DNA from 4 places in the Acetobacterium sp. K1/6 genome. Region 1 is predicted to be linked to each of the others. Evidence: riboswitches for the same ligand, from Rfam matches in the RefSeq annotation. Region 1 holds a riboswitch; each other region holds the start of a gene.
The links. A riboswitch is a leader RNA that binds a small molecule or an ion and turns the genes downstream of it on or off. The one in region 1 is predicted to bind cobalamin.

Region 1 (5,799 bases):
CGGATGGAATTTTTAAAGATGATAACACAAAAACATAGGCTCCAGCCATAGCCAGTAAGGTGATGGTTTTAGGATTTTCTTTGAGTGTTTTTTTTATCGACATGTAACCCTTAATTAAAAATGGAATACAGATCACGCCCCAGGCCACACTAAAACCGACTGGCAGGTAACCTTCCATAATGTGCATCGCACTGGCCACCGGGGTAAACCCAAATACCAGGGCGATCGCAGCCGCAGCCGCAATAAATCGCTTCTCTCTTGTTGTTAAACTTGTGTTCATAGTTCCTCCTCTAGTTTTTATCTATATATTATAAGGGTTTGCGAAAATTCTTGAGCGCTCAATTTTGAACTCTCACAAAGCCAACTTAACTTAAAATCGATTGCGCAATTACTGCTATCGTAACCATCTACCTAAATGACTCTTTACCGAATATTTTTTTGTAATAAAACTTTAAGCGCCTGGGGAGTGGTTGGATAGTTGCTTTCGTCCTTTATCATTTTGTTTTCAACCAGCATCTCATAAACATCGAGCATGGCTGGCCGTTTCAGATTTGCCTGCTCCAGGATTCTCGCGTTTTTAAAAATCTCCAATGGCGTTCCATCAGCAATAATTTTTCCCTGATCAAAAACTATCGCCCGCTCTGCCCAACGATAGGCAAAATCCACATCGTGCGTGGAGATCAGCATCGTTTTGCCTTCTTCTCCGAGCTTTAGTAGCACCTCTTCTAACATCTGGGCATTGAGGGGATCCAGGGCCGCGGTTGGTTCATCAAAGATAATGACCTCTGATTTCATCGCGATAATATCAGCAATCGTCACCCGCTTTTTTTCGCCGCCACTTAAATAATGAGGCGGACGATCTTTAAAATCGAGGATGTTCATGTAGGTTAGGGCCTCATCGACCCGGCTGATTACCTCTTCTCGAGGCAGTTTTAAATTCATCGGGCCAAAACCAACCTCGGCCATGACGGTGGAGGCAATGATCTGATTGTCGGCGTCCTGAAAAACAATCCCGATATTCTTGCGCAAATCTTTTATATTCTTTTTATTAATAATTGTGCCCTGATAGCTGATTTCGCCGTGATCGGCTTTAAGTACCCCATTGGCATTAAGAAAAAAGGTCGACTTACCAGACCCGTTCGATCCGATCACCGCAATCTTTTCGCCCTTAAAAATATTCACACTGACCCCATCCAGCGCCGGGTTTCCGTTTCCATAACTGTAATAAAGCTCGCTGACCTTTAGTATTGGTTCACTCATAATTAATGCCATCAATCCTTTCTAGTGCGTAAAAATCCCAAGCAGAATCAGAAAAATCATGAAGGCAGCCCCAATTATCAGGTGACTCACCTGAAGCTTCTTTTCTTCTTCCAGAAAAACCAAATCGCCGTCATAGCCTCTGGCTTCCATGGCGGTATAATAAGCATTGGCCTTTTTAAGTGAAACCACCAGCATATTGCTGGCGACACTGCCAAAGGTATAGCAGGCAGTCTTAAAATCACTATAGCCCTGGCGGGAATCGGCAGAATTTCGTATGTTATTAAAAACATCCAGCATAATAAAAATATACCGATAAATCAGGTTCATTAGCTCAATAATCAGCTTGGGCACATGGGCCTTTCGGAGCACCCCGATGATTTCTGAAGAAGGTGTGGACAAGGTCATCATAATCATGGCGCTAATGGCACCAAAGACTTTCAGAATCAGAAAGGCCATTTCCTGGAGCTTGGCAACTGAGGTAAAGAGATAGCCAAAACCAAGAAAAAGATTAAACTGCCCGATCGGCTGGCTTGAAAAATCAACCCCAATGGCAATGGTTCCCAGAAGAATAAAGGTAATCGGTATCATCAGTACCGAAATATACGCTCCCAGCGGCAGTCCGCCTTTTAACACCGTCAAATAGGCCATGCTGGCGATTACGGCCAGAGACACAAAGGGATTATTTAGCCCAATGCAAAGAAGCAGGGTGGTAAAGGAAAAAACCACTTTAAAGGTCGGGTTCCACTGTCTTATTTTTGAGGCATAGGCATAAAAATCAATGGCCGATCCTTCGCCATGTTTATGTCCAATTTGATGATGGTGTCGCTTCTGATGATGCATTGTTTCATGCTCCGGTTTTTCACCGGTTTTTACAACACTGATCCATTTATCTAAACTTTTTTCCACATGAAGCCTACCCTTCTATTGTTTGCTTGTCTTGACGCTTACTGATTCAACTGACCATGGCAAATTTTTCCCACACCTTTCATCAACTCTTCAATTGAAGAGAATTTATTGCTGCAGTTTTCTTCAATCCGGTCGACCAGAATAATTTTCATCCCCAGTTTTTTAGCGGCTTTGATTTTGTCCACTACGCCACCCATGTTGCCACTTTCCTTGGTTACCAGGACCGACGCCTTACAATATTTAAATAATTCAATATTTAACGCTTCATTATAGGGGCCCTTAATGGCAATGATATTTCTGGGGTTAAATCCCAGACTTTCGCATTTACTTAAAACTTTCCAGTCTGGAAGCACGCGCAGATAAATCCTTTTCGAGAAGTCGGGAATCCTTTTGAATGTTTCAATCTTATTACTCCCAAGCGTAAGTAAAATATTGCCTTCGCAGTTTTCCAGAACATCACAGGCTTCTCCGTAGTTCTTAACGATGGTAATGTCCGGGTCATCCTCATATCTGATCCGCTCCCGTTCATAACGAAGATAGGGCAGGGCTTCGAATTTGCAGACATTGATGGCGTTTCTTGTTATTTCTGTTGAAAATGGATTGGAGGCGTCAATTAAACAGGCCGGTTTAAGCTTTCTAATCAACTGGGTAATGTAATCTTTGTTCAGTTTACCCTGATAAATATCCAGATTATTAAACTCATCCAACATACCAGCTCCCAATCGCGAAGTAACCGTCACTGCCGTATCCTGTTTTTTTTCTAGTAGTCTTTCAATCACTGTCTTTGCGTCGGTTGTCCCGGCTATTACGAGTACTTTTGACATTAATTCTCCATCCTATTTCTTACTTTTTTGCACCAAAAAACCTCATTATCTCTAAACAAGACAATGAGGTCGCAAAAATGCGTACAAAAATAAACCTCCTCCATCTCTCGTAGAGTTTGAGATACACAAACAGGCAGGTCTTCTGGCTTGAGCGTCAGCATTACCTCCTGCCTTCCCAACTAAGTGGTGGCATTCCTGGAGGAACTCTTCTCTTACAGCGGCGGGACCGCGGGGGATTTTCACCCCTCTTCCCTTTTCACCGGCTTATAATACATGGATTACAGCCGACACCTGTTTATCTTATTAAATTCTTATTCTTTTTTTAAGTCTCTTGTACTATATCAAAAAATAGTAATTTTGTCACGGATTTTTTTGTCGGATTTTTTATAACTTGAAAAGTTCCGTTCTTAAACCCAGCTCGACTAATGACAGACCGGCGATGGAAGTCACATCGGTTTCATCAGGATCCACCAGCACGATGGCTTCTGAATCGATGGTATCAATGGTTTTTAAATCATCAGTCAGACCAACACCCGTTTTCTTTACTTTAGTTTATTTATTTTTCAAAGCTTTGCGTGCCAGTCTTGCTGGTGTGATGATGCGATCTTGATAATCAAAGCACTCTTTGGCAATAACATTACTCAAAAGCAACAGGCAAATGAGATTTGGAATGGCCATGAGGCCGTTCATGGTATCCCAGACGATTTCCAAAGCAATGGTTGAACCGATAAAGGTAACCAGACAGTAAACAAATCGATAGATCTTAGTTGCTATGGGCGCTCTGATAAGATATTCCAGGGATTTTTCGCCATAATATTCCCAACCCAAAATAGTTGAAAAAGCAAATAGCATAATACCAATGGTTATAATCCATCCTCCGGCAGGTCCTAATGCAGATTGAAATGCCATAATAGTGAGATTCACACCGGTTACCAAATTTCCAGAGGCATCCACACTGCCTAATGCACCGGAAGAGGCAATGACTATGCCGGTAATACTGCAGGTTACCAGGGTATCAAAAAAGGTGCCGGTCATATTGATATAGCCCTGTCGTGAAGGATAGTCGGTTACTGCAGCCGCTGCGGCGATGGGTGCGGAGCCCAGGCCCGCCTCATTGGAAAAAACCCCCCGGGCAACGCCCCAACGCATCGCGGTTAACATACTGGCAATAATCGTTCCACCGACACCACCGGCAATGGCAGTGGGAGAAAAAGCCATCGTAAAGATTTCAGCTATGCCGGCTGGGACATTTTCATAATTAATGATAATGACGGTTAATGCGGCGATAAAATACAAAACAGCCATAAACGGTACAATTATGCCGCAAACCTTTCCGATACTTTTAATCCCGCCAAGAAGCACAGTGATCGCCAGACCTGTAATGATGAGTCCGGTAATCCAGGTTGGCACCCCAAAGGTTCCATAAACCGCATTTGAGATGGAGTTGGCCTGGGTCATGTTGCCGATACCAAAAGAAGCGGCCACTGCAAAGACTGAAAATAAAACGGCCATTGTGGATCCCAGCCATTTAATTTTAATGCCATTTTTCATGGCATACATGGGCCCTCCGGACATTTCGCCCTGTTCGTTGGTTTCCCGATATTTTATGGCCAGTACACTTTCACCATATTTGGTGGAAAGACCAAACAGGGCACTGATCCACATCCATACCAGGGCACCAGGACCTCCCAGTACCATGGCCGTTGCCACACCGACGATATTTCCTGTACCGATGGTGGCGGCCAAAGATGTCATTAACGATTGAAAAGGGGAAATATCCCCACGTTTTTTCTTCTTCGTTTTCTCGGTTTTTACAAAAATTGATTTCAAAGCATAACCAAGGTTACGCCATGGCAAAAACTTTAACCGAATGGTTAAAAAGATTCCTGTTCCTACTAAAAGCATTAGCATAACAGGTCCCCAAACTAAATTGTTGATCGCTGTAACTATTTCCGAAAAGTTCATGTATTCCTCCTGAATTTTTAAAGCAACTTAAATATCGTAGCATAGTTAGTCGGTTTATGCCAAGAGACTCAAGGTAATGCTAGCGCTAAAAGGTAGGCTTCTTTAATACTAATCGAAACTATTCAAAACATACGTTTCCATAATAAAGCGGCTCCCCAGTGCTGATAATCACATAAAGCCCCTTTCGATATTCGTTATAGTACTCATTTTGAAACGGCGATTCAGTGGCTTTTTTCTGGGTCACCACATATTGATCCGGTGACAGTGTTTTAATATGGTATGCGGATCCTTTTTTTGATATTTCATCGTGATTCCTACCTTTCCTGCAACTGTTTTATTATTACCCTATCTTTCCGAGTGCTAATCAGTCTTCAATAATATTAAGAAAGGCTTCAAGACCATTCACTGGCTGTTCAAGCGGTTATTTCTACAGATATAGGCTGTCCGGTTCGCCGTGAATCATCTGCTGATTGACGGCAAACTCATTGATCTTTTTCAGATCTGTTTCGCATTTATTGATTTCAACCGACGCCTGCTTATCACTATTCAATTTTTATTAAATCCTAAATCTCATTGTGGTATATCGAACAAATGTAATTTTATCACGAATTTTTTTGTGCATTACATCCTCATCCTGAACGCTTTATTTTTGACCAATCTCGAAAAATCCAAGTCCATCAATAGCGGCTATCATCTTATGAAGATAATCATCACTGGTAATCGGCCATTTATATCCTTTACGGAAAAGCATATTAGTGGTAAACCGTTGTTCACTGCCCAGATAAGCAATCTGCTGGTGCGAGCCGGTATCGGTGTAGGCAATGATCCCCGATAAATAACGGGT
Region 2 (5,799 bases), on a different contig from region 1:
TCACCAGCTTTAACCGCTACATCAATATGGGAAAGTACCGCATCGCCGCCATCGTTGTATTGAAAGCTCACATCTTCAAAAACAATATCGCCCACAACATTTTTCAGTTCCACTTCATTGGACTGATTTTCATATTCGGTAGGTTCGTCCAGAATTTCGATAAACCGCTCAAACCCGGTCATTCCCCGCTGAAACTGTTCTGCGAATTCAACAATCCGGCGGATGGAGGTTAGTAAGGTGGTGACATACATCAGATAGGCGACATAATCGCCGGGATTAATGGCACCATTGATCATAAAGATTCCTCCGAAAACCACCACCAATAAATACATCAGTCCGTCAAAGAGCCGGGTGGTGGTCTGAAAACCGGCCATATAACGGTAGGTTTGTTTTTTTATTTCAAGAAATTTACTATTTCCTGTCTCAAACTTAATCTCTTCAATATTTTCGTTGGCAAAAGATTTCACAACTCGGATTCCCAAAAGATTATCTTCCACCTGAGCGTTTATTTCACCCGTTTGAACCCGCGACCGTTTAAAGGCAATCCGCATCCGATTCCTGAAATAGGTGGTCGTTAAAAGCATGATCGGCAGGGCGGCAAAAATAATCACTGTCAACCAGATATTAACTGAGCCAAGAATGGCAAATGAAACGCCAATTTTTAAACCGGCAATAAAAAACTCCTCGGGACAATGATGGGCAAATTCCGTCACATCAAAAAGATCAGTGGTGATCCGCGACATCAACTGACCGATTTTGGTGTCGCTATAAAAAGAAAACGACAACTTCTGGAGATGTGAAAAGAGATCCCGGCGCATATCCGTTTCGATTCGGGCGCCCATGACATGGCCCACATCGGCCATAAAGTAGTTAGCCACTCCATCGATAAGCCGCAGTACCAAATATACCAGCCCCAGTTTTAAGATTGTTTCCACCGTCAGACTGGCCAGATCATTGATGGCGGTATTGGTGATAAACCGTACGATCAGGGGCAAAACCAGATCGCATACCGTTGTCAAGGTAGCGCAAAACAGATCCAACAACAGAATCCATTTGTATTTTTGATAATAAGGTATGAAACGTTTGATAAGTTGTGTGTTACTGATTCGCAAAATATTCCTTCTTTCTTAATTGCTACACTTAAAAACTTTGGGCAATTGAAAAACGATTCACGTTTCCCAATTGCCCATTCATGGTCTTTTACTGAAATTTCTTTTATTAACTGATCTTACTGACTGACCTTGCTCTGATCTGTCATGATTTCACTAAGGGATGTTGCCAGACCCGCCAAGCCCTGAATTTCAGAGGGAATAATAATCTTAGTGGCTTTGCCATCAGCTACCTTTTCAAAGGTAGATAAACTCTTAAGGGCAATAACTGACTGAATCGGATTGGCATCATTTAACATCTTGACCCCATTGGCAACCGCTTCCTGAACCTTGACAATGGCTTCTGCTTCACCTTCTGCCCGTCTGATCTGAGCTTCCCGATCCGCTTCGGCACTAAGAATAGCAGCCGCTTTTAAGCCTTCCGCTTGTAAAATTGCCGCTGATTTTTCGCCTTCAGCGACCAGAATGGCACTGGCTTTTTCGCCTTCTGCCTGGAGGATTTTTTCCCGACGTTCCCGCTCTGCCTTCATCTGCCGTTCCATCGCATTCTGGATCGCTTCTGGTGGCATGATGTTTTTAAGTTCTACCCGGTTGATTTTAATCCCCCAGGGATCGGTGGCTTCATCGAGAATTACCCGCATTTTGGTATTAATCACGTCCCGGGATGTCAGTGTTGCATCGAGCTCCATATCACCAATGATGTTACGCAAAGTGGTGGCGGTTAGATTTTCAATGGCTTTCATGGGATTGTCCACCCCATACATATAGAATTTAGGATCGGTAACCTGTAAATAAATTACCGTGTCAATCTGCATCGTAACATTATCCTTGGTAATAACCGGTTGGGGCGGGAAATCCGCGACCCGTTCTTTTAAACTGATTCTTTTTGAAATCCGGTCAAAAATCGGAATTGCGATATGAAAACCGGTCTCCCAGGTGGCATGATAAGCGCCCAATCGTTCCACCACATAGGCATTAGCCTGGGGAACGATCTTCGCATTCACAATAATTACAACAACAAAAATGATAAATAAAACGCCTAAAATAATTAATCCAATCATCTTCTTACCTCCTTTTATTTTATTTCTTCTTCTACCAATTTAACCATGGCTTTAACCCCTTCGATTCCTACCACAGTCACTTTTGCACCAACAGGAATGACTGTATCGTCGTCGACATTTCTGGCAGTCCAAGACTTACCATCAACCTTGATGGCGCCCTGTCCCTTAAGATTATTGATTTCTTCCTCAACAATCCCCTGTTCTTTGAGAATGCGATCAGCATTGGTTGTTATCGTTTTGGGATCCATGTGTTTTTTCAAAAAAGGTTTTGTTCCCAATAATAATCCAACAGAAACCAGAAAGAACAGCGTCATCTGTACCCAAAATGGTGCGCCTAAATAAGCGACGGCCATTGCCACCAGAGAACCAACACAAAACCAGATGGAAACCAGTGCGCCAGCAGTAACCAATTCAACCACCAGAAAAACGACAAATAAAACCAACCAGACAAGAATGATATTCATCTGCTCACCTCCCTCATTCACTTAATTTTATTATAACATAGTTTGTTGTTTTTTTTCTCATGAGTTACACAATCGATTTTTTTTATTTTTTTCTTGCACTTTCATTTTTTAGTGTGTATAATCAAAAGCAAGTAAATAGAAAAGCGAACATATGGTGCCTTAAACATTAAGGAGAATAGGGAATCAGGTGAGAGTCCTGAACGAACCCATCACTGTAAGGGCGGAGCAAACCACAAAAACCACTGTTTTTTTAATGGGAAGGTGTGGCAAAGCGTTAAAACCCCAAGTCAGGAGACCTGCCTATGAATCGATCCTGAATGAACGAAGGTAAAGTTCATGGCTGTTATTTAGAATAAATAACAGCTGTGGACTTTTTTATTTGCCAAAATTTGTTGAGAATCATTCAGGAGGAAACGATGACAATTCTTAAAAAAGCACAAGCCGGTGAGATCACCGCAGAAATGATTTATGTGGCGCAAAAAGAAGGGCTCGATCCCGAAAACATTCGCCAGGGGGTAGCCGTCGGTGAAATCGTCATTCTAAAGAGTTCCCGGCCAAATATCAACCCGGTGGCGGTGGGCAAGGGTCTGTTTACCAAGGTTTCCGCCAGCGTTGGGATGTATGAAATAGATGACACCATCGATGGTGAAATGGCTAAAATCAAACAGGCCGTAAAAGCCGAAGCGGATACGCTGATGGATTTAAGTGTTCGGGGTCCGATTGATGAAATGCGTGAAAAAGTCTTATCCACGGTGGACCGGCCGGTCGGTACCCTACCCCTTTATCAGACCCTGGCTATGGCTCAGGAAAAATATGGCAGTGCTTTAGATATGACCGCGGATGACATGTTCGCGATGATGGAAAAGCATGCCTCCGAAGGCGTCAGCTTTTTAGCCCTGCACTGCGGCACCACCATGGACGTGATCAACCGCGCCAAAGAAGAAGGCCGGATTGATCCACTGGTTAGTTATGGGGGTTCCCATCTGATTGGCTGGATGGTTCACAACCACTGTGAAAATCCCTTTTTTACCCAATATGACCGGGTCCTGGAAATCTGTAAAAAGTATGATGTCGTGCTGAGCTTTGCCGACGGCATGCGCCCCGGCTGTATTGCCGATTCCCTGGACGGCGCCCAGGTTCATGAATTGGTGATCCTCGGCGGTCTGGTTAAAAAGGCCCGGGCGGCCGGGGTTCAAGTGATGGTCAAAGGACCGGGCCATGTGCCCCTGGATCAGATCCAGACCACTGTAAAGTTACAAAAACAACTATGCGGCGGCGCTCCCTACTTTGTCTTCGGCTGTCTGCCCACCGATTCCGGGGCTGGTATGGATCATGTCACTGGCGCCATCGGCGGCGCAATCGCCGCCTATTACGGTGCCGACTTCCTCTGTTACGTCACCCCGGCCGAACATATCGGCATGCCAAATGCCGATGATGTCTATATGGGCGTGATGGCCAGCCGCATCGCCGCCCATGCTGGTGATGTTGGCAAAGGCCATCCGGCAGCGATTGCCTGGGATCTGGAAATGTCCCATGCCCGCCGGGAACTTAATTGGGGCCGGCAGATGGAACTGGCCATCGATACTGAAACCGCCACGAAGGTCTGGAAGGATCGCAGCACCGACTTCGAATCCGAATGCAGCATGTGCGGCGACTTCTGTGCCATGAAAATTGTCGGCAAGTATTTACGAGACGAAAACCAGGAAGCGAGGAACTAATCATGACCCAAATATTAAAAGCTCGACAGGGTAAAATTACCGAAGAAATGGAAATGGTGGCACTCAGCGAAGGCTTCACGCCTGAATTTATCAGAGCCGGAGTAGCTGCCGGCCGGATTGTCATTCCTAAAAATAAATTGCGCAATCGTTCTAAAATCTGCGGCATCGGTGGTGGTCTGGACGTCAAAGTCAACGGTCTGATGGGCACCTCTGGTGATCGGGATGATATGGACATGGAAGTCAAAAAACTAAAAATCATCGAAGCCGCCGGTGCCCACGGTTTTATGGATTTAAGTATGGGTGCCGATATTGATACCATGCGAACCTTAAGTCTAAATAATTCCAACATTGCCGCTGGCTGTGTGCCCGTTTATCAGGCTGCCAAAGAAGCGGCTGATAAACGGGGCCTGATGGTCAATATGACCTCTGATGATCTGTTTGAAGTGGTTGAAAAACAATGTCAGGCCGGTATGGATTTTATGGCCGTGCACTCGGCCCTGAATATGGATCTTCTCAAAATATTAAAAAGAACCGGTCGCGTTGCCGATATCTGTAGCCGTGGTGGATCCTTGCTAACTGGCTGGATGTTCCATAACGATAAAGAAAATCCTCTTTATGCCGAATTTGACCGACTGCTGGAGATTCTCAAAGCGACCGATACGGTACTTAGCATCGGCGACGCCATTCGACCCGGTGCCAATGCTGATTCTCTGGATCAGGCCCACCTGCGCGGCTTAATGGTCGCTGGTGAGCTGACCAAACGGGCCCTGGCGGCCGGGGTTCAGGTGATGGTGGAAGGTCCCGGCCATGTGCCACTAAACCATATTCCCTCAGCGATGCTACTGCAAAAACGACTCTGTTACGATGTACCCTACTATATTTTAGGCTTCCTGGCCACCGATATTGCTCCCGGATATGACAATATTACGGGTTCGATCGGCGGTGCCTTTGCCGGCATGCACGGGGCTGATTTCCTTTGTTACCTGACCCCAGCCGAACACCTGGGTCTGCCCAATGAGGAAGATGTCCGCATCGGTGTCGAAACGACCCGGATCGCCGCCAATGCGGCCAATGTCTTAAAGCGCGGCGGCGCGGCCTGGAACCGCGATCTGGCGATGTCCCGGGCCCGGGTTTCCCGCAATCAGGAAGAACAGATCAAAAACGCCATCAATCAAGCCAATCTGATCGCTGCCTTTGCGGCTCAAAAGCCTTCCCATGGTTGTGCTGTCTGTGCCGACAGTAAATGTCCGGCGGATGTCGCGGCGGAGTTTTTTGGGATATCCTAAACGAGTAAACCCTTTGTGACGGGTAGCTTACCCGCCCCACGAAAAAACAAGCGTTTATTATCCAAAAGCGTCACCCATCATTCCGTAAGGGTTTGTAATACAAGCCCTTACAAGCCTCACCAATATAGTGATAAAATCAATCGTACGTTTCATTTATTACT
Region 3 (5,799 bases), on a different contig from region 1:
GTTCCTGGGCATAGGTGCTGGTGCGTTCCCTATCACCTTCCTCCGTCTGAAGTAACAGTCCCATTGCTGAGATAGGGGTTTTAATCTGATGGGCCCATAAGGTGTAGTAGTCAATCATATCCGTTTGCCGGTTATCGAACTGGGAGATCAGCTCAGCCCGATTCTCCGCCAATACCCGGGTCAGGGTTTGATAGTCTACTTCCAGCAAATCCCGAGGCTTTGGTAATTCCCCCACCCCAGCGGTGGCCCTACTGATCCCCTCTGTCAGGCGCTGATGCTTTTGATAAAACTGCACAAAATCCAGACCGGCAAAAACAACGGCCAGAGCCATAACCAGTTCAGTACTATAAACAATCGGCTCCAGCGGCAAATAATACAGGGCATATACCATGGCAAAGACAAGTATGAATAAGACAAAGGCGACCATTACCCTAATCCGACTTTTCAAGTAAGCACCCAATACAAATAATATTTTCATTTTACACCTCGATTAATCCCCAATTAAATAGCCGACGCCTTTTTTAGTGGCAATAAAATCGGCCAGCCCGGCTGTTTCCAATTTCTTGCGCAGCCTGGCAATATTTACCGTCAAGGTGTTATCGTCCACAAAGCAGTCGCTGTCCCAAAGCCGTTTCATAATCACATCCCGAGAGACCACCTTGCCCTTATTTTCCAGTAAAATTTGAAGGGTTTTAAACTCATTTTTACTTAGTTCCACTTTTTGATCCACATAGATAATGCTGGCATCATTAAGATTTAGAATCGCGCCCTTATGTTCCAGTAGGCTTACTTGGCCCTGAAAGGAGTAGGTCCGCCTAAGCAGAGCTTGAATCTTTGCCACCACCACCGCCAGATCAAAGGGCTTGGCAATAAAGTCATCGCCGCCCATGTTCATTGCCATAACAATATTCATGTTATCACTGGTCGACGAAATAAAAATAATCGGCACCTTAGAAAGCTTGCGGATTTCGCTGCACCAATGGTAGCCGTTAAAAAATGGCAGGGAGATATCCAAAAGGACAAGCTGCGGATCATAGGCCACAAACTCATCCATAATATGATGGAAATCCGCAACGATTTGGGTTTCAAGTTCCCATTTATCCAAATGATTTTTTAGTGCTTTTGCTATAATCTGATCGTCTTCTACAATTAGTATTTTATACATACCGAACCATCCTATCCTTTTCTGACCGTGGGCAAAGTAAAACACTGATGCTTTGTTGCCGCTTTGTTGCCGCTTAACTCCCATTATAAATCAAAGTAGCCCAATTTCAAAATCGATCTGAAATTCGACTGTCAGATTTGTTCTTATCGATAACGTTAAAACTCCCCATTGCATGACGGGGAGTTTTTTTGTATCGCTAAAATTTATTCCACACTCCAGGCTTCCACATTGGGGATGGAGTATTGCTGACCATCATCAGTGGTGTCGGTATAAAGGTATTCAACAGTTCCCCATACGGTTACCATTTGGCCTTCAACAAAGGGGGATTCTCCAGAGTTTAAGCGATAATAGACCTGTACCATTTGATTAGGATCATCGTTTAAATCCATGATAAAATCACAGAAGTAGTGTTGATTTTCAAAGTTTTCATAAACCTGATAAACCCGTCCCGTCATCTTGACCTTATTTCCGGTTTCATTTTTAGCCGTTTCAACTACATCGGCATAAGATAACTCTGTGGTCTGAGCTTTAAACGGATCCAATCGGGCCTTTCTCTGGACAGTCGTCTCGTCGTAATAGCCCATGTCAAAATTACCCTCGTAAATTATATCGCCATAATAATTGTAAAGCGTGCCCTGTCCATCATAACGATTATCGGTGTAATTGCCATCATATAAGAGCTTCTTATCAAGATACTCTTGTCCCGGCCCATTTAAAAGATCATTCTGATAATTACCTTCCTGTGTGAACCCATCTTCCCAAACGGTTTCTCCCATTCCCTGAAAATGGCCTTGTTCCCATGTACCGTCATAAGTCCAGGCAACTTCAGCATCATTGGAAACCGTAAACACGCCAGTTCCCTGAGGCAAACCTTTTACCAATTGGCCGTTATAGGTGCCGGTTTTTTCGCCAAATGATAAGGCTAAGGTAATTTCCTGGTTTTTTACCGACTCCGATTTATTGCCAAAAATGCTCGGAATCAGCGAGCAGCCTGACAGCAATAGCGCTAAGCCAAGGGCTGTCAGTATCAATGTTATCTTTTTCATCATACATTCCTTTCAAAACTAAATGTTTGCAAACCATTTGCTTGGTATTTACCCATTCTTTCACCAGTCATTTGTTTTTGCCAAAAATTTTTATTAAAGATCGTCAACCTCAACCATCTGTTTTAGTTGGGTCAGAAAGGCGGCCATCCACTGATTATCCTGACGGATGTATTCCGGATGGGCTAAGACCTCTTTTGGCAACTGGACATAATCATCCGGAACCATTTCATCGCCGCAATTTGCAATCAGATCATTAATAATCGGCAGGGTGTTTTCCAGGTGAAACTGAAAGCCAAAAACTCTTTTGTTATAAATGAAGGCCTGATTTTTGCAGGCGGTGCTTGCGGCAATGACCGTGGCCGCCTCAGGCAGCTCGACAAAGGTATCACCATGCCAGTGAAAAACCACCGGGTTGTCCGGAAAAAATGCAAACAGCGGTGACGCTTTGGCTTCTTTAGAAAACGTGATCGGGAGCCAGCCGATTTCTTTTTGCTTGTTCTGAACAACCTTCCCGCCAATGCTATCAGCAATTAACTGACTGCCGAGACACATACCAAGGACCACCTTGTTAGCTTTTATGGCGGCTTTGATCAATTTTTTTTCGGCCTTCAGCCAGGGGTATTGATCTTCTTCATAAATGTTCATGGGACCTCCCATCACCACCAGCCAGTCAAATTCATTTACCTCCGGCAGTGCTTCATCGTTATACAATTGCGTCGAGGTAATAATACTTTGATTGGTTTTTGCCCACACTAGAATACTGCCGGGATTTTCAAAGGGTACGTGCTGTAAATAGTGAATTCTCATCTGTGACCTTCCTATCTGATTATTGATTATTATCCTTATTTTTATGCAAGTATACCATTTTAAACGCATTTTTTAAATTTTTTTATTTAAAGGCAAATAAAAAAAGCACAACCAGAACTGGATGCACTTTTTTTATTGGTACTCAGATTTTTGGCCAGAAAAATCTAAGCAGAAATGAGGAATAATATTCTATCAAAAATGTAAATTAATGAAAGCAAGGTAAATTCGGGGATGTCACACACCATCCCCGAGGAAGGGAATTAAATACTGACTTGGAGATGTCCTTCTATTCGAAGAGATTCTACTTTTGGCTAGGAGAAATTAACCAACTCCCAAGAATCACACACTTCCTGGGTTCGCTTGCAATCGTTGTCGACAACAAGACGAAAAAAAATCCTTCTCCAGTGGAGAAGGATAAAAGAATCATACTTACAAATTTAAATATAATGCTCTTACAGCCCTCTAAATCGGAGGTTGTTAAGAAATCACTACAAACAGGTCTTCTGGCTCAACAATCAACTTTCCATCTCCCTTCCCGTTAAGTTCTTAACAGTGGTTATGAGACGGTCATCATGTTTTACAGCTGCGATTACAGCAAAGGATTTACACCTTTTTCCCTTGAATATAGGACAAGTTCACTATTTAATTAAGTTTATTTTACACCAGGTTGCACTTCTTGTCAATAGCATTTTGAACCTTTGAGTCGTTAATTTAATTCAGCATCCCCAGTGATAATAAAAATCGGGTTGGCGGCCTTTAGCATCGTTAAACCACCAATGCCTTCGCCCCGGCTGATGCCCACTTGAACCAGTTCTACATTTTCAAAATACTGGTTCATCAGGGTGGTGGCCTGGGCGGCGTTCTCCAGGGTGACAAAATTGGCAATGACCCGACCACTGGCCCGGAGATTGGCCTTACACCACTGAAACAGGCCTTCCATATTACCGCCGGAACCACCAATGATGACCCGATCCACTGGCTCTTTAATTTCAGCCAGCACTTCTGGCGCCTTACCGGGGATAATGACCACATGGTTGGCATTAAAATGTTCTTTATTCTTTTTTACCAGTTCCAGCGCCGTTTCTTTGGCTTCCACAGCATAGACCTTACCATGGTCGGCGGCATAAGCTGCTTCCATAGTGAGACCCCCGGTGCCGGCGCCGATATCTACGACCACATCGCCGGGGTTTATCCCCAGCAACGAAATGGTGAGGATGCGGATTTCGCGTTTAGTCATCGGTGCCTTACCCCGAATATAGGCCTCGTCCTTGTATCCTGCTATCTTACTCATTGATGACCACCACGACTGCCAGCCCTTCCTCCTGATAGCTCAGGGCTTCTGTTACGGTTAAGCGGGTTATTTTCTCATTAGGATAGGATAACTCTTCACCAACATAAAGCAAGCTGTTTTCACAACCGACTGATTTAAGAATCCCGGCAATAAACGCAGTATTATTATTTTTGTCAGTAAGAATGCCCAGCTTTTTATTTTTTGCCAGAGCTGCCGCCAAATCCTGATCCCGGCCATGAAGGCTCATCAGCTTAGCATCTTCCCAACACATTGCCAGTTTGGCAAAAAAATACTGCAACGAACTAATCCCGGGGATGCAGACAATGTCCTTTTCCGGTACTACTTTTTTGGCATAGGTCAGCAGACTATAAAAGCCGCAGTCACCGGAAACAACCAGCGCGGTTTTCTTAGTCTTGTATACCTGGGCAACCTTTTCCATCAGCTCACTTAGGGGGGTTCCCTTGCCGATAAAAAGCATTTCTTTACCACTGGCATCAAAACTTTCAGCATGGCGGGTGCCACAGAGAATCACTTCTGCCGCTTCAATTTCTTTTAATGCGATCGGCAGTATATAATCCGGATGTCCCGGTCCCAGTCCAATAATTTTTAATGGGTACATAATCGTTTCCTCAACTCTTCTGCGTCTTTGCTTTGTCCTAAAAAGCCATGGATCTTGGAAAACAACACCACTTCCATTTCAATGGTGCCATAAACCCGATCGGTGACCTTTTTCTTTATGACCTCGGCCAGATGATCAAAATAGTCCGGCAAATTTTTGCTCAGAATTAAATCGGTTGCTTCATCGGTGGTTTTAGAGGTCATGATTTTTTCCATCGTTTTCTGGGTTGCGCCGAGCAAACCGGCGTGGGCGGTTAGAATTTCCATCCGTCCGTCGGCAACACTGCTATGGGTATTAAAAATCCCCCCAGCCAGCTTCACCAGTTTTCCCAGATGGCCAATCAGCAGAATCTTATCAAAACCCATCCGTTCAGCCTCATCCAGCATAAAACCGATATAATTACTGGTTTTTACCAGTACCTCCTCAGAAAGTCCCAGTTCCTCGGAAAAGTCTTTCCCATAATTGCCGGGGACAAAGATGATTTCTTTAAAGCCTTTGGCATGGAGCACTGAGAGTTCCAGTTTCAGGGACGCCTTAAGGGCATCTTCACTCATCGGCTCAACAATCCCGGAAGTGCCGATAATCGACAGTCCGCCTTTAATCCCCAGCTTGGGATTAAAGGTTCGTTTGGCCAGTTCCACACCCTGGGGAATGGACAGCTCGACCCGCCAACCTTTGGGTAAATCCGTGATCTGACGTGCGGCTTCAGAAGCTAAAACCGTTTTAATCTCCCGGGTAATCATCTCCCTTGGGGTCGGATTAATGGCCGGTTCACCCGGAGGAATACTGAGTCCCACTGAGGTGACCGTACCGACACCAATACCGGCTGCAAACTCAATTCCGGCCTGGTCTGATGAGGTGATTTTCGAAA
Region 4 (5,799 bases), on a different contig from region 1:
CAAGAGTATCACCGATGGCGATACCCTGACGATGGCTCTTCAAAGCGGCGAAATTGATGCGGCGCAGGGTCTGCCTTATGCCAGCCTGGAATTGTTTCAGAATAACGATGACTATACCATTAGCTCAACCAATACTTCAAGAGTTTACCAGGCGGCTTTGAATTATAATTCAGCCGTGATTAAGGATGATGCTGTTCGTCAAGCGATGGCCATGAGTATCGATAAAGATGGCTTTACTTCAGTGTTACTATATGGAAACGGAACACCGGCGGTTGGGCCATTCCCAGCTAACTTCACCTTTGGTGGTGATGCAGTTAAGGACGCCAGCTATGATATCGAAGGGGCCAAGAAAGTTCTGGATGCAGCTGGCTGGGTTGATTCCGATGGCGATGGTATCCGGGAAAAGGATGGTCAGAAACTTTCGATTAAATGGCTGACCTATACCTCCCGACAGGAATTGCCGCTACTGGCAGAATCGGTTCAGGCAACCTATAAGCAAGTCGGAATCGACGTTTTAGTCAATGCGACTGACAGCTATAAGGATTTCTTAAAAGCCGGTGACTATGATGTTTTTGCCAATGCCTTTGTAACCGCACCAACCGGAGACCCACAATACTATTTCACCACCCATGTTGTTGACAATTCTGATTACAACCGCGGCCATTACCATAATGATACGGTTGAAACCCTGGTTGCTGAGCTGCGAAATGAATTTGAGGTCGAAAAACGCAGTGATTTAGCCACTCGAATTGCACAACAGATTTTAAATGATAACGCCTATATTTATGCATCGCATTTAAAAATGTCCTTCGTTATGAAAAAAGGAGTGACTGGTTTTACTGCCCACCCATCCGATTACTACGAAATTACCGCCGATTTGGATATCACTGAATAAAAAATGCGAGCATAAAAAATTGAGCATAAAAAACTCCGAGAAAAAAATTCCGATCAAAAGGATAAAACGATGCAGCAACCATTATTAGAACTTCAAAATGTAGAAATTTCCTATGACGGACAGCCGATGGTCACCGGTGTTAACCTGAAGATGAAGCAGGGCGAGATTCTGGGGATAGTGGGCGAATCGGGAAGCGGAAAAAGCACCCTGATCAGGGCGACGATGGGCTTATTGGACTGCGCCGGCCGGGTTAATCGTGGCGACATTTTTTACAAAGGCCAGAACGTGATTGACCTCGATGCTGAAGCGCTCAGAACCATGCGGGGACCGGAAATGGGCATGATTTTTCAAAACTGCGGCAGTGCCTTGTGCCCGATAAGAACGATCGGTGAGCAGCTTTATGAAACCATGGAACAACATGGTTTTAAGGACCGTCAAGAGGTGAGGAGGCGGGCGGATACCCTGTTTAACAAGATTAATCTCAAAGATAGTGAGCGTATTTTAAACAGTTATCCCTTTGAGTTATCGGGCGGTATGAATCAGCGGGTGGGGATTGTGATGGCGATGATTCTGGAGCCCGATCTGCTCTTTGCCGATGAGCCCACCTCGGCTCTGGATGTGACGGTTCAGGCTCAGGTTGTCAAAGAGATGATGGCGCTACGGGATGAATTTGGAACCGGAATTGCCATTGTCACGCATAATATTGGGGTGGTTTCTTACATGGCCGATAAGGTAGCGGTGATGTGTCAAGGTCGTCTGGTGGAGTATGGAGATACCCGGGATGTCATCGATGATCCCCAGGAGGCATACACCAGAGCGTTGATTCAGGCCGTCCCAAGAATTCGGAGAAGGTGAAAGATGAGTGAGCTTTTAGCAGTTAGCAACTTAAGTAAAACCTATCATAAGGGAAAAATAAGCATTCATGCAGTTGATGATGTCAGCTTTCATCTTTGCAAAGGGGAATGTCTGGCTCTGGTTGGGGAAAGCGGTAGCGGGAAAAGCACCGTGGCAAAAATGATTACCGGTCTGGAAGCGGCTGATAAAGGCGAAATTCGACTGGGTGGAAAAGACATTATTGGTCTGAGCGGGAAAGCCCAGCGGGAGGTCTATCGGGACATTCAAATGGTTTTTCAGATGCCAGTGGATTCTTTTAATCCCCGGATTAAACTGGGAGATGGCATCATGGAGAGTATGATCAATCAAGGGATCAGTCGTGAGGAAGCCCGGGTGAGAGCCATTAAATATCTCAACATCTGTGAATTAGGCCCTGAATTTGCCGACCGCTATCCCCATCAGGTCAGTGGCGGGGAATGTCAGCGGGCTTCCATTGCCAGAGCCATTGCCATCAAACCCCAACTACTGATCTGTGACGAAGCAACCAGCGCCCTTGATGTGACGGTTCAAGCCCAAATTATGAAACTGCTGACGCAATTAAAAAAAGAGTTGGGAATGTCACAACTCATGATCTGTCATGACCTGGCCCTGGTCCAGGAAGTCTGTGATCGGGTTCTGGTGATGCATCATGGTCATGTGGTGGAAGAAGGAACGCCGGATGAGATTATCATAAATCCTCAACAGGATTATACTAAAAAACTCATTGAGTCAATCTTATAGGTAAACTTCTCTGGCATATAAAGGTATTCTTAAAAAGAATATCATATCGGTTTAAAAAGATTGCGAAAGCAGATTAAACGTGTTAAAATGACAAACAGAAACAATGAAAGACAAGTGATTGTTTCTGTTTTTTAGTGTTTTGATTATTTTTTATTAAAACACCGGCTTATAATTAAATTGAATATTAATAAAACAGGTGCCGGCAGTAATCCAATGTATTACAGGTCGGTGAAAAGGGAAGATGGGTGAAAATCCCACGCGGTCCCGCCGCTGTATGAGAAGAGTTCCTCCAGGAATGCCACCATGATATGGGAAGGCAGGAGGTAATGTTGACGCTTTAGCCAGAAGACCTGCCTGCTTTAATTACTCAATCTCTACGTGTGATAGAGGAGGTGTTTTTTTTAGCAGGCTTTTTTTGCAACCTCACTATCTTTTCTGAGATGGTGGGGTTTTTTTATGGAAAAAATTCCTCAAAAATACAAATCTTTAATGTTGTGATAAAGCTCAGGTTCTTTGCTACAAAAGACAATGGCATGAAACTGGAAGTTGATCAAATAAAACAAGTAGTTTAGAGGAGAAAAGAAAATGAAGTTAAAAAAAGGTTTAGCGGTACTTGTCGCCGCGGTGCTGTGTACCGGTATTTTTGCAGGATGTAGCAGCACCTCGGCAAACTCTGATGTTTCCACTAAAGAAGCATTAAATTATGCCTGTACCAAGGATATCCGGGACATTAACCCGCATCTGTATTCGGGTGAGATGTCAGCTCAAAACATGGTTTTTGAAGGTCTCACGAAAAATGAAGACGGCGAAGTGAAGCCGGCACTGGCGGAAAGTTGGGAAATTTCTGCGGATGGACTGGAATATACCTTCCATTTGCGAAAAGGAGTTACCTTTACGGATGGTGCGGCCTTTAATGCCGAGGCAGTCAAACTGAATATGGATGCCATCGTCGGAAATCTGGAACGGCATGCCTGGCTGGATATGGTCAATGAGATCAAGGAAAATGTGGTAGTCGATGAGCACACTTACAAATTGGTATTAAAGCAACCCTATTACCCCACCCTGGTGGAGTTGGGTCTGACCCGGCCGTTCCGATTCATTTCACCCAATTGTTTTGTTAATGGCACCACCGAAGAAGGCGTGAGTGGTTATATTGGCACCGGTCCCTGGGTTTTATCCGAGCATGTTGATAACCAGTACGCTACCTTTACCCAGAATGAAAATTATTGGGGCGAAAAAACGAAGATAAAAACCGTTAACTGGAAGGTCATGCCAGATCCTCAGACAATTTTATTAGCCCTTCAGAACGGCGAAGTAGATTTACTCTTCGGAGCAGATGGTGATCAGGTTGATCTGGATTCGTATAAAAAACTGGAAGATGAAGGCGCCTACAAAACCTATATCAGTGAACCGATAGCGTCCAGAGCGATTCTCATCAATAGTAATTCACCGATTACCAAAGATATTAAAGTTCGGGAAGCGATTGAATATGCGGTCAATAAGGAAAATATCATTCAGGGAATTTTAAACGGATCTGAAGATCAGGCGGATACGCTGTTATCAAAAGAGGTCCCCTATTGTAACATTGATTTAAAAACGATTTCTTATAATCAGGAAAAGGCTAAACAATTATTAGATGAAGCCGGCTGGAAGCTGGGAACTGATGGGGTTCGCGAAAAAGATGGCCAAAAATGTGAAATCACCCTTTCCTATAATTCCAAAAATGCCCAGGAAGGTACTATTGCCGCCTCGATTCAAGCCGATCTGGCCGCCGTTGGCATCAAGATGAATATTCTTGGAGAAGAAAAACAGGCCTTCCTGGATCGTCAGAAAACCGGCGACTTTGATCTTCAATATTCTTTGTCATGGGGAACCCCCTACGATCCCCAATCTTATGTTTCATCGTGGCGAATTCCCGCCCATGGCGATTATCAGGCTCAGGTTGGACTGGAAAAGAAACAGTGGCTGGATGAAACCATTACCAAGATCATGATTGAAGCTGACGACACCAAACGGGCCGAGATGTACAAAGAGGTGCTAACCTATATTAATGACCAGTATGTGTATATACCGATTTCTTACTCAAAAACCAAAGCGGTGGCCATCGATGGTTTAAATGGGGTAACCTTTAACGATTCTCAATATGAAATACCATTTGAAAAAATGTACTTTTCCAAGTAGTTATGAATAACAAACTGGAAAAATAAAGGGGAGTAAGACCATGAAGCATTACATTGTCAAAAGGCTCCTGTGGATGATTCCGATTTTAATCGGAATCTCCTTTTTTGCCTTTATATTAATTAATTTAAGCCCCAGTGATCCGGCCGAAGTCGCCATTCGGGTCAATGAGGTCACCCCGACCGCAGAGAATATTGCCCAGATGCGGGAGCAATTAGGACTCGATGACCCTTTTATGACCCGCTATCTGACTTGGCTTAGCAATGCCCTTCAGGGTGATTTTGGTAACAGCTATGCCAATAACAAACCAGTCGGTGAAGAAATCGCCAAGGCATTGCCGCCGACTCTTTATCTGGCCAGTGTTTCGCTGTTGATCATCGTTATTATCTCGGTGGCAGCCGGGGTGTTATGTGCTGTGAAAGAGAATAGCATCACGGATAAAACGATGCGGGGGATTGTTTTTGTGGGAACGGCGATTCCGGGCTTCTGGGCGGGCATTCTGCTGATGTGGCTTTTTGCCGTGAAGCTTAAATGGCTGCCGACCAGTGGGATGACGTCTCCGGCTTCGGTGATTCTACCGGCGGTGACCTTGTCACTGGGATATATTGCCACCTATGTCCGGTTGATTCGGAACAACATGATTCAGAACAAGCGGGAGAATTATGTGCTTTATGGTCGGGTACGGGGTTTAAAGGAACAGACGATAATGAAACATGTCTTTAAAAATTCCCTGCAAACCTCCTTAACAGCCCTGGGGATGTCGATTCCCAAGCTGATTGCCGGGACCGTCGTGATTGAAAACATCTTTGCTTGGCCGGGAATCGGCCGGCTCTGTGTGACAGCAATTTTCAATCGGGATTTTCCGATGATTCAGGCCTATGTGCTGATCATGGCGGTGTTATTCGTATTTTGTAATTTACTGGTAGATCTGGGATCCGTTTGGATTGATCCGAGAAGAAGGGAGACGTGAGATGGCAGGATTTTGGAATCGGTTCAGAAAGGACCGCCTAGCGATGGGGGTTAGTTTTTTTCTCTTACTGGTGATTGGTCTGGCTGTTCTGGCACCCTTGGTAGCGCCCTATGACCCTACCGCTCAGAACATCATTGATAAG

Region 2: another riboswitch for cobalamin. It lies ahead of thiC (phosphomethylpyrimidine synthase ThiC); the one in region 1 lies ahead of cobK (precorrin-6A reductase).
Region 3: another riboswitch for cobalamin. It lies ahead of U2P91_RS08865 (type 1 glutamine amidotransferase); the one in region 1 lies ahead of cobK (precorrin-6A reductase).
Region 4: another riboswitch for cobalamin. It lies ahead of nikA (nickel ABC transporter substrate-binding protein); the one in region 1 lies ahead of cobK (precorrin-6A reductase).

Annotation. Positions count from the first base shown of each region.
Region 1 covers NZ_JAXQGA010000023.1:27,002-32,800, reverse strand. The annotation lists gene U2P91_RS15620 (energy-coupling factor ABC transporter permease) at 1-280, opposite strand, end outside; gene U2P91_RS15615 (energy-coupling factor ABC transporter ATP-binding protein) at 424-1,260, opposite strand; gene cbiQ (cobalt ECF transporter T component CbiQ) at 1,282-2,100, opposite strand; gene cobK (precorrin-6A reductase) at 2,205-2,990, opposite strand; cobalamin riboswitch at 3,105-3,300, opposite strand; gene U2P91_RS15600 (alanine/glycine:cation symporter family protein) at 3,543-4,955, opposite strand; gene U2P91_RS15595 (peptide-methionine (R)-S-oxide reductase) at 5,074-5,199, opposite strand; gene U2P91_RS15590 (hypothetical protein) at 5,383-5,505, opposite strand; gene U2P91_RS15585 (non-ribosomal peptide synthetase) at 5,599-5,799, opposite strand, start outside.
Region 2 covers NZ_JAXQGA010000007.1:187,693-193,491, reverse strand. The annotation lists gene U2P91_RS08560 (ABC transporter ATP-binding protein) at 1-1,106, opposite strand, end outside; gene U2P91_RS08555 (SPFH domain-containing protein) at 1,229-2,170, opposite strand; gene U2P91_RS08550 (NfeD family protein) at 2,185-2,634, opposite strand; cobalamin riboswitch at 2,770-2,953, shown strand; gene thiC (phosphomethylpyrimidine synthase ThiC) at 3,051-4,352, shown strand; gene bzaB (B12 lower ligand biosynthesis ThiC-like protein BzaB) at 4,355-5,638, shown strand.
Region 3 covers NZ_JAXQGA010000008.1:57,682-63,480, reverse strand. The annotation lists gene U2P91_RS08880 (sensor histidine kinase) at 1-478, opposite strand, end outside; gene U2P91_RS08875 (response regulator transcription factor) at 491-1,165, opposite strand; gene U2P91_RS08870 (hypothetical protein) at 1,369-2,211, opposite strand; gene U2P91_RS08865 (type 1 glutamine amidotransferase) at 2,305-3,018, opposite strand; cobalamin riboswitch at 3,494-3,679, opposite strand; gene cbiT (precorrin-6Y C5,15-methyltransferase (decarboxylating) subunit CbiT) at 3,725-4,309, opposite strand; gene cbiE (precorrin-6y C5,15-methyltransferase (decarboxylating) subunit CbiE) at 4,302-4,928, opposite strand; gene cbiD (cobalt-precorrin-5B (C(1))-methyltransferase CbiD) at 4,916-5,799, opposite strand, start outside.
Region 4 covers NZ_JAXQGA010000010.1:45,020-50,818, reverse strand. The annotation lists gene U2P91_RS10520 (ABC transporter substrate-binding protein) at 1-895, shown strand, start outside; gene U2P91_RS10515 (ABC transporter ATP-binding protein) at 965-1,750, shown strand; gene U2P91_RS10510 (ABC transporter ATP-binding protein) at 1,754-2,509, shown strand; cobalamin riboswitch at 2,687-2,882, shown strand; gene nikA (nickel ABC transporter substrate-binding protein) at 3,095-4,690, shown strand; gene opp1B (nickel/cobalt ABC transporter permease) at 4,731-5,657, shown strand; gene opp1C (nickel/cobalt ABC transporter permease) at 5,659-5,799, shown strand, end outside.